Regions from separate parts of the Faecalicatena contorta genome, predicted to be linked through region 2. Evidence: riboswitches for the same ligand, from Rfam matches in the RefSeq annotation. Region 2 holds a riboswitch; the other holds the start of a gene.
What was found. Region 2 has a riboswitch for thiamine pyrophosphate ahead of thiS (sulfur carrier protein ThiS). Riboswitches for the same ligand answer to the same signal wherever they lie in the genome.

Region 1: linked by a shared signal. The riboswitch ahead of thiM (hydroxyethylthiazole kinase) and the one ahead of thiS (sulfur carrier protein ThiS) in region 2 are both predicted to bind thiamine pyrophosphate.

Annotation. Positions count from the first base shown of each region.
Region 1 covers NZ_BQNQ01000001.1:3,301,612-3,306,478, forward strand. Annotated here, with positions in the region: gene MWG26_RS14865 (HAD family hydrolase) at 96-773, opposite strand; gene thiE (thiamine phosphate synthase) at 770-1,453, opposite strand; gene thiM (hydroxyethylthiazole kinase) at 1,440-2,261, opposite strand; TPP riboswitch at 2,335-2,443, opposite strand; gene MWG26_RS14880 (DUF6061 family protein) at 3,710-3,946, shown strand; gene MWG26_RS14885 (MATE family efflux transporter) at 4,082-4,867, opposite strand, start outside.
Region 2 covers NZ_BQNQ01000001.1:4,197,892-4,202,758, forward strand. Annotated here, with positions in the region: gene thiH (2-iminoacetate synthase ThiH) at 1-532, opposite strand, end outside; gene MWG26_RS18815 (thiazole synthase) at 542-1,321, opposite strand; gene thiF (thiamine biosynthesis protein ThiF) at 1,370-1,990, opposite strand; gene thiS (sulfur carrier protein ThiS) at 1,998-2,195, opposite strand; TPP riboswitch at 2,446-2,549, opposite strand; gene MWG26_RS18830 (helix-turn-helix domain-containing protein) at 2,647-3,714, opposite strand; gene MWG26_RS18835 (hypothetical protein) at 3,900-4,715, opposite strand.

The sequences.
Region 1 (4,867 bases), 900 kb from region 2:
GTCTGCATTAATTTTATAGAGCGGCAGAGAGTGGTGCCCCCGGTCTGCCGCTGGGTTTATTGCTTTCCTTTTCTTGGTGGCCTGTCTGAATTCAGTTACTGTTCAGCCCGTGCCGTGCACTTTGCTGCGCAGGTACTGAATTCCTTAAATGTTTTCAGATAATAATCGGCTGTTTCTCTAATTTCCTTCTCCTGTCCGGCACTGTATCTGTCGTAGACGGCAGCAGTTTGAAAGCCTGCTTTTCCTGCCGTCTTCAGGGCATGCAGAACATCTTCGAAAACCAGGATATCTACTGGGGCTGCCTGCAGCCTTCGTGCCGCTTCCAGGAAAATATCCGGCTTTGTCTTATCTGTATGCATCTCCGAACAGGTCAGGATCTCCTGAAAATAGGACAGAATTCCATGTCTTGTGAACGCTGCTTCTACATTCACGCGGTCACTGGACGTCACAACAATCATAGGAATCTTCTGCCTTTTCAGTTCTTCCAGGCATTCCGGCACGCCTTCTTTGAGAGGGGCTTCGCAGCTGTAGAACCCGTACAGCATTTTATTGATCCCCTCCATGGCCTGCCGGATATCCAGCTGCAGTCCATAGTGTTCAATCAGATATTGTGTTCCCTGCCTTGTACTCATCGTGTTCAGGATTCTGCTCAGTCCCGGCTCTGGTTTCACACCCATGGATTCCAGATATCTCTCGCTGAGATTCTCCCAGATTTCCATGGAGTCCAGAAGTGTTCCGTCTACATCAAATACTGCCCCCTGTATCCGCCTCATCTTTTCTCCTGAAGCCCGGATACAGCTGCGTCCTCAGAAGGCACCTTTACCATCGCTTCCGTTAATGTCTTCAGTTCCCGCGCCGCTTCTTTAATATCCTGCTGTGCAAAGAGTGCGCTGATGACTGCAATCCCGCAGATACCGCTGCCGGCAAGTTCCATGACATTGCCCGCGCCGATGCCGCCGATTGCGATAACCGGAATATCCACTGCTCCGCAGATCGCCTTGACCGTTTCCATATCCACTTCTATCGCGTCCGCCTTAGAGCCGGTAGGAAAGACAGCCCCTACCCCCAGGTAATCGGCCCCGTGTTTCTGTGCCAGAAGGGCCTGCTCTACCGTCTGGGCGGATACGCCGATGATCTTATCTTCTCCCAGCCTCCTGCGCACATCTCCAGCTTCCATATCGCTCTGGCCTACATGCACACCGTCCGCATCCACGGCCAGTGCAATCTCAACACTGTCGTTGATGACAAAAGGAACCTGATACTTTTTACAGAGCACTTTAATCTCTCTGGCTTCCTCCAGAAAAGCCTCCGTCTCCAGATCCTTCTCCCTCAGCTGGATAAAAGTAGCGCCGCCTTCCAGAGCATCCTGCACCTGCTGGTACAGTGTGGACTCTCCCAGCCAGCTTCTGTCTGTTACCGCATATAAGAGCAGCTCTTCCTTACCGCACTTCATAGTTTGCACCTCTTTCCAGTTCTTCACCCGTCATGTTATAAATAGCATCTATAATGCGGTTCCTGTAGGTTGCATTTCCATCCCCGTCCTGCATTCGTGCAAATCCGGTCTCTCCCGCAAGCCCCATAGCGCAGACTGCAGCCGCAGCCGCTTCCAGCTTATGATCCGGATTCGCCGTAATAAAGGCGGTCATCATACCGGAAAGCTGGCACCCTGTTCCCGTAATCCTGCCCATCTCGGGACGCCCGTTGCGGATCACATAACAGGTTTCTCCGTCACTGACCAAATCAATTGCCCCGGTCACAGCTGCAATACTGCCGCAGCTTTTTGAAAAGGCTTTTACGAAGGCTGCCGCCTGCTCCAGGTTCTCCTCCGTCACTGCATCCGCCACATCTGCATCCACTCCCTTTGTCGTACCGCTCCCCTGGGCCAGTGTCTTGATCTCCGAAATATTTCCCCGGATTACATCGAATTTTATCTTTGCCATCAATTCCTTCGCCGTGCCGGTCCTAAGACTGCTGGCCCCTGCGCCCACGGGATCCAGAAGCACGGTGTGCCCCAGCTCATTGGCCTTCTCACCCGCCAGGATCATACTGCGGATGCTCCGCTGGTTCAGTGTCCCGATGTTGATATTGAGTCCCCCGCAGATCGATGTGATATCCACCACATCCTCCGGCTCATCCGACATAATCGGGCTGCCGCCGCATGCGAGCAGGATGTTCGCCACATCGTTTACTGTCACATAATTGGTAATATTATGCACCAGCGGTGACTTTTCCCTAACTTTGTCAAAACATTCTCTCATCATGGTACCTACCTCCTGTGTATCGTTATTTTGAATGTAAAAATGCGGATACACCAAAATAAGGCATATCCGCATAAAATGCAGTTCAATGTATCCCTACGTTGGCATTATCCAAATCAGGTTATGGGTCTAAGCAATACAGCTTACTCTCAGCCTGCTTCATGCAAGCTCCCCTTTCCAGGTTTTACAGTAATCATTATACTCTATTCTCAAAGAATTTCAACTATAACTTTTATAAAATCGGGATTTAGTCGGCAAGCTTTAGACTTGTCGACGGACGGGGACGCTTCATGACAGGGAGGCCGGGAAGGCACTGGGGCTGTATATGCCGTTGCGATATGCACCCGTGCTGCTAAGTGATTCTAGAACACCCGATGCCGGATAGGCGGGTACGCTGAACACATCACGGGAAATCTGATGATTTCCCGCGCTGGGTTCAGCAAAAACTTGATTTGGAGATCAAGTTTTTCCCCGCCTATCTGGCATCGGCTGTTCAAGAATCACTAAGCGCACTCCAGCATATCGCAACGGCATATACAGCCCCAGCGCCTCCCCGGCCTCCCTGTCATAAAGCTGGCTCATCCAATCGACAGGAAAGCTCGCCAACCGGGTGGGATCCCGGACCAGGGCAGCGGATGTGGATTGGCTATGCGTATCTTTTCATCTTCAAGATGTGTATTGAATTATTTTGATACTGGAACCGTAACCCATTGCTTATGTACACCTACTGGGGGCATAAAAGTCCCGCCAATTCAATACCATACGCTGCCCCCGCTTGAGGCCTCTCCTTAGAAACGAGCTTTTTTCTGCCGGTTGGATGCGCCAGCTCCATGAAGGGATAGCTGAAAGCCTCCCGGAGAACATCCATGTCCTTTCAAAAACGCGGCCGCGGACCTAAGAAATTCTTGGTGGGAAACAGCCCGGAAAATGGAGAGATTTTTGGATTCCGAATCCAAAAATCAGCTGACCCAGCGCGAGAAATCATCGGATTTCTCGTGATGTGTCAGTGGTGCTCCATTTTCCGGGCTGTTTCCCACCAAGAATTTCTTAGGTCCGCGGCCGCGTTTTTGAAAGGACATGGATGTTCTCCGGGAGGTTTTCGGCTATCCCTTTATGGAGCGCCCCCATCCGCGCCGAGACTAAAGCTCGTCGCTAAATCCCGATTGAGATTTCACCTGTTTTAAGAAATTTAATAACTGTTATATTTTATTATTAAATTCTTCGCAACCCCTTGAAAACACTGGATTTGTCGCAGGTGAGCTTTCCCTTATTATTTCCCTTGTGTTATATCGTCCCATCAGTGTTTATGCACTCTGATAAGGGCAAATACAAGGGCAAGAAAAATCTATAAAACAGTATAACACAAAATAAAACTGACATGGTGAACTGATTGAAATGCTTCTTAATTTTTGCTACTACTGATTGATTAAATGATAAGGAGATGGGATACGATGAGAACAATATTTGCAGAATACAATCCACAGTGCAACAGCATTGATGTATATACTAATACGGGCTATATACTCCGTATTGATTGTTGGGAAGCAGAAAAAAATTTAAGAACCACACCTGGATCTGATTGTGCTTTGACATCGCTTGCAATCGATGAGCCATTAGAATATGCAAGGTTATATCTTGATGGGAATTTACAGATGTGGGTAGATGCTGAATATTCATTAGAGTTATGATTATTCCAATCAAAATCTACTAGAATTTATTAAAAATTAGCTTCATAATTTTAAAAGGACAGCCCTATTGTGCTATGAGGCTGTCCTTAAAAATACAATAGATAAACCTAGATTATTCTTGCTACTATCTGATTGTTAAATTTTCTGTATTCCATATTGCAAATCTCCCTTTTCGCAATATTTTATTAGTATGAATGCCAGAATCGCTGAAAAAACACGTGCCAATACCGTACTCCACCATATCATAATCTGTCCACCAAATAAAGGTGGTAAAACAAGCATAAATATCAGCATCAATACTGGTTCAATGAATGTAAGAATGTATGACAATCCACTTTTTTCAGTAGCATAAAATCCAGCTGTCGCTATTCTGGTAATCGCAACAAATGGTAATGACACTAAAAATATAGGTACAATTTTAGAAATCTCAATACTTACTTCATAAGAAGCTCCGAAAACCCCTCCAATATTTGCTCTGTTTACATACATGATAATTCCACCACAAACAGCAAGAATTATTGCAAAAATGTATGCCATTCTCTGAACTCCTCTCAGGCTTTCTTGATCCTTCTCACCATAAAAACGGCTCATTAAAGGTTGACTTCCATCACCTACGCCCTGCAATATGAGATATATGATACAGATAATATAGGATACACATGCATAAGTTGCAATAGCTTTTTCTCCCCCATAAGAAGCGGAGAATCGGTTTATAAACACCAATGAAATATTAGGAGTCAATGCTAGCCCAAATGGTGCAAGACCTACTCTGAATATAGCGCCACACATTTCTTTTACATTTTTTAAGGATACATACACATAAAACTTTTTATTATATAATGCGTATATGATTGCAATTGCTGCAGTCACACCCTGTCCGGCTATTGTAGCTGTGGCTGCACCTTTCATGCCCATTTCATA
Region 2 (4,867 bases):
CTTTTCCTATATATTCCACATCTGATTTTGCCCGGCTCTCCCCCGTCAGGATCAATACTTCCTGCAGGCCGCTCTTTGCAACGGCCCTCATTTCCCGATCGATCTCCTCTTCGCTCAGCCTTGCCCGGTTTATCTTGTTATGGCAGTTGAATCCACAGTAGATACAGAAGTTCTCACAGTAGTTTGCAATGTAAACCGGCGTAAACATGTAGATGCCGTTCCCAAAGTGTTTTCTGGTCTCCCTCTGCGCACGCTGCGCCATCTCTTCCAAAAACGGCAGCGCGGCAGGTGACAGCAGGGCCCCAAAGTCTTCCGGAGTACGCATATCCCGCGCAAGGGCCCTGCGCACATCATCTGCAGTATACCTTGTATAATCATAGGCATTCATGGAGGCGATCACCTGTTCCTGGATCCCGGACTCCAGAACCTCCATCCCCGGCAGATAAGTCATATGGTCAATCCGGTTTTTCTTCTGCAGTTCCTTTATCTCTTCATTTAAAATACTTTCATTTACATGATTTGCTGTACTCATTGCCGCCTCCTAATCCTGCAAAAATCCGGTGAGCGGTGAAGAAGCGCTTGCGCCTTTGTCAATGACCCGGGCCATACCGGACAGATACGCGGTACGCCCAGCTTCAATTGCCTTTTTAAATGCCTCCGCCATGGCAGGGATATCACCGGCCGTGGCGATTGCAGTATTGGCCATCACGGCCGCTGCACCCATTTCCATCGCCTCGCATGCCTGGGACGGTTTCCCGATCCCTGCGTCCACAATAACCGGAAGATCGATCTCATCAATCAGGATCTGGATAAAATCCCTGGTGCAGATCCCTTTGTTGGAACCGATCGGGGAGCCCAGAGGCATAATACAGGCAGCTCCAGCATTTGCCATGTCCCTGGCCGCATTTAAATCGGGATACATATAAGGCATAACAACAAAGCCCTCTTTTGCCAGAATTTCCGTGGCCTTGATCGTCTCATAATTGTCAGGCAGCAGATATTTTGAATCGTGAATTACTTCGATCTTTACAAAATCTCCGCATCCCAATTCTCTGGACAGACGCGCAATACGCACAGCCTCCTCCGCATTTCTGGCGCCGGATGTATTCGGGAGCAGCGTCACATTTTCCGGAATATAATCCAGAATGTTTGCCATGCCGCCTTCATTGGCACGGCGGAGTGCCAATGTGATAATCTGGGCGCCGGCCTTCTCTACCGCTGCCTTGATCAGATCCAGCGAATATTTTCCTGAGCCCAGGATAAAACGGGACTCAAATGTATGCCCTCCCAGGACAAATGAATCATTTTTACAATTTTCCATTTCTAAACTCCTCCTATTATTCTTGTTTTATTTGAATAGCTTTTCATGTTATCTCAGTATCAGCTCCGTAATGAGGTTTGCCTCGTGTGCTGCACAAACTGCCACTCTGGGGGCCATTAGCCCATTGCCGTATGATGGTTCTGTTTTTTCGTCCCCGCACAGATAAAAATGTTCTGTTATCTTCCGCGTGTGGATCGCATTGCTTTCTCCATATCCTGCCATACCGGAAGCAGCAATCAAATATTTTTCCGGATACAGCTCCAGTATCCCGTTTGCCAGCATTGCCTTAGCTTCCGGGTCATCGAAGGCTTCACATATCATATCATCCGCCGCAAACAAAGCTGCTATATTTTCTTCTGTCACTTTTATACAGTCTGTGGTAATGTCCAGGTATGGATTGATTTCCGCCAGCTCCTCCTTCAGCGCCTCGGTTTTGTACATTCCGATATGGCGCATAAAGTATTGCTGCCTGTTCAAATTGGTAATGTCTACCCGGTCAAAATCAAGCAGATGCAGGTGCCCTACTCCGATTCTGGCAAGGAAGAAAGCCACATTAGAGCCGAGCCCTCCCAGACCTGCGACCGCCACTTTTGCCTTTGAAAGCCGCTCCTGTATTTCTTTTGTATGGCGCTCTTCCAGCGCACACCTTATCTCTTCCCTGGTCAGCATCTTTCCATCAACCTCCTCCTACAAAACTGACAACCTCCAGAACATCGTGGTCTTCAACCAGTGTCAGGGACAGCATTTTTCTGGGCACAATCTCACCATTGCGCTCTACCGCCACCCGATTAACAGGGAACCCCTGCTGTTCCAATAGATCTGATATTGTGGTATCAGGCTTGAAATCGATTTCTTTGCCATTCACTTTCAGCATATCTTCTCCTCCTTTTTATGCAGTTACTATTCAACAAAGTGTGCATCCCGCTGGGAAGCAAAAAAAGAGTTCATGAAAGAACTACACCCGCGGTGGTGCACCCCTTCATGAACTCCTGTTCACTCTCATCGGTATTGCTTATGTAATTATGCCGCTGCTATACACGGGGACGTGCATAGTAACATTATGTAAACTCCGGAAAGTCGGTATAAGAAAACCCAAAAACGGGAAGCGCCATCGGCACTTCCCGTAAATATCTTACATCAGTCCCTACGTTGGCATTATCCAAATCAGGTATATGGGTCGAAGTTCTCAACTTCCTCTCAGCCTATCTATAAGCTCCCCTGTTTAGTTTACGTGTATAAATATACGCTGTTTCTTTTTATTTGTCAATACTTAAAAATATCCGATATTGGGGGCTGAACTGTAACGTTACTATGCGCGTCCCCTCTCATCGTAATCCATCCCGCAGCGTATTTATTGCTTCCTGAAATCTTCCGTCCTCCCGGATTTCTGCAACTGCCCCATCGGTAAGCAGCCCTTCCAGAATCATCTGTCTCATTTCCTTTGACGCAGCCTCCTGCCCTTCCTTTACTTTGACAGCCGCCGAGAATAAAAGCGGATTTGGCAGCATCACCTGCCCCGTAATAGCATCTACAAAACGCACAATGCTGTCCAGCGCCTTTTCTTTCTCTCCCGCCCGCAGAAAGACCTCAGCAAATATTCCGTCGCTCATTCCTCTTGTACAGCCAAATATTTCTTCCATCTTTCGGTAAACTTCACAGATTTCCAGCCCTTTTTCTGCATCTGGCTGTACCTTCTCGTCCGCCAGAAGCAGCAAGCAATTCTGCATCTGCCCTACAAGGGTGAACAAACGCTTCTGTATCACTTCCACAGCTTTGTCCTTTTCATCCCGCTTCAGATATAACTGCGCCCACAGCATCGTAGTATCCGCAGTATATTCCGGTATTTCCTTCAGAAGCCGTTCTCCCGTTTCCAGTTCCTCCTCTGCCAGCGCCATAGATGCAAGCTGGATGACCGCTTGGTCGCGGTATGCGGGAATCCCGTTTACCCGGATATATTCCAAAAGCTCTTTTCTCTGCTGCTTCCACTGTATTTTCTTTTCTTCTGATGCCAGCGGAAACATCATCTCGAACATGGTCAGCACCGCCGAAGCATTGTATTTCAGCGGTACACTTGCCGGATACTGATGAAGCAGCTTCTGCAGCATCTCCTCCGCCGCCTCCTGCCCCTGTTCTCTGCCGGTTTCAATTACTTTATTAATATGTTCTGCAACCTGCTCATCAGGCAGTGACTCTTCAAACTGCAGTAATGTATCTAAATTGGTGCCCAGCGCTCTTGCCAGGGGGCACAGTAATGTGATATCCGGGCAGGAACTTTCTGTCTCCCACTTACTGACTGCAGGCCCCGAAATCCCCAGTGCCGAGGCCAGCTGCTCCTGCGTCATACCTTTTGCTTTGCGGAGGGCGGCTATATGCGCTCCCAGATTTTCTTTCATAAGCAAGATCTCCTTTTCTGATATTTGTCCGGCCTGACAACTTTAGTATAGCCTCTCATGTACCGTCATACAAGAGAGGCTTCGTTAACGAAAGCTCTAAAATTATTAACCATGATTCAAGTCTTTATAAACTACAGAAAGAAATCATCTCCACTCAATCCGTATATGCGCGGCCGCCATTGCATTTACCGGTACATATAATGGATTAAATCCTTGGTCACAGCAGATTCCCGCCAGTAAACTCCTGTCCTGTTTCCGGCTTCCAGAATCCTTTTCAGCACCTCTTCTTCTACTCCATTTTTTATCAGAAGCCCCGCTGCCGGAGTATCGCTCCTGTTCTGCAGCAGCAGCTGAAAATAGCGGTATGCCCCCCACAATGATACATGGGAAAAATCCTGCCCGCTTTCCCGGAAGATCAAGTATGGAAATGATCTAGGTATCCACATACCACACAGGTCGCAGTAATTGTCCCCCCGTTGATATCTTGTCAATCGCGGATAACGGAAATAATCGTGATATATTCCAAAAACTTTTGCATATCCCAAAAGAAAGTTTTCCAGTTCCCTTGCTGTTACCCCGAAGATCTGCCTCTCAATCGCATCCACCGTTTCTTCCGCCATCTCACCCTGTTGAAATATTCCATACCAGGTATCCGCGCCAGTGGGATACTTTACATGAATAGGCAGACGTTTAAACTTTTCATCGCCGTTATATATCTCATCAATAAAGTCATCCAGAATAATAGCCCCCTGGTCAAGCCTGAAAAAGCCGTTAATCTTGCTCTTAACAGATCTATCACCGGAGTGCTTTCCCGTAAAATAGTACGGACTCATTTCCAGCATCAATTCCGGCCTCTCCTCTTTCATACAAACGCCTGTATAACACAATAGTTTACGCTCTGATACAAATGCCCATGTCCCATGTTCCGGAATAACGATTTCCCGGGCAGGTACTGATTCCGTGTTTACGCTGTCATAGATTGCTTTTATTATTTCATCCATGTCTATACCTCGTACTTTCCTTTTCCATGTTCATCTGGTATTTTCTGCCGATACCGGATTACAGTTGTTGTGTAATGGGGTGATTTTTCAGGGTCCTCCTCATAACCCACTTTTTTTATAATTCTATCACTAATTTTCCTTTTTCACCATAC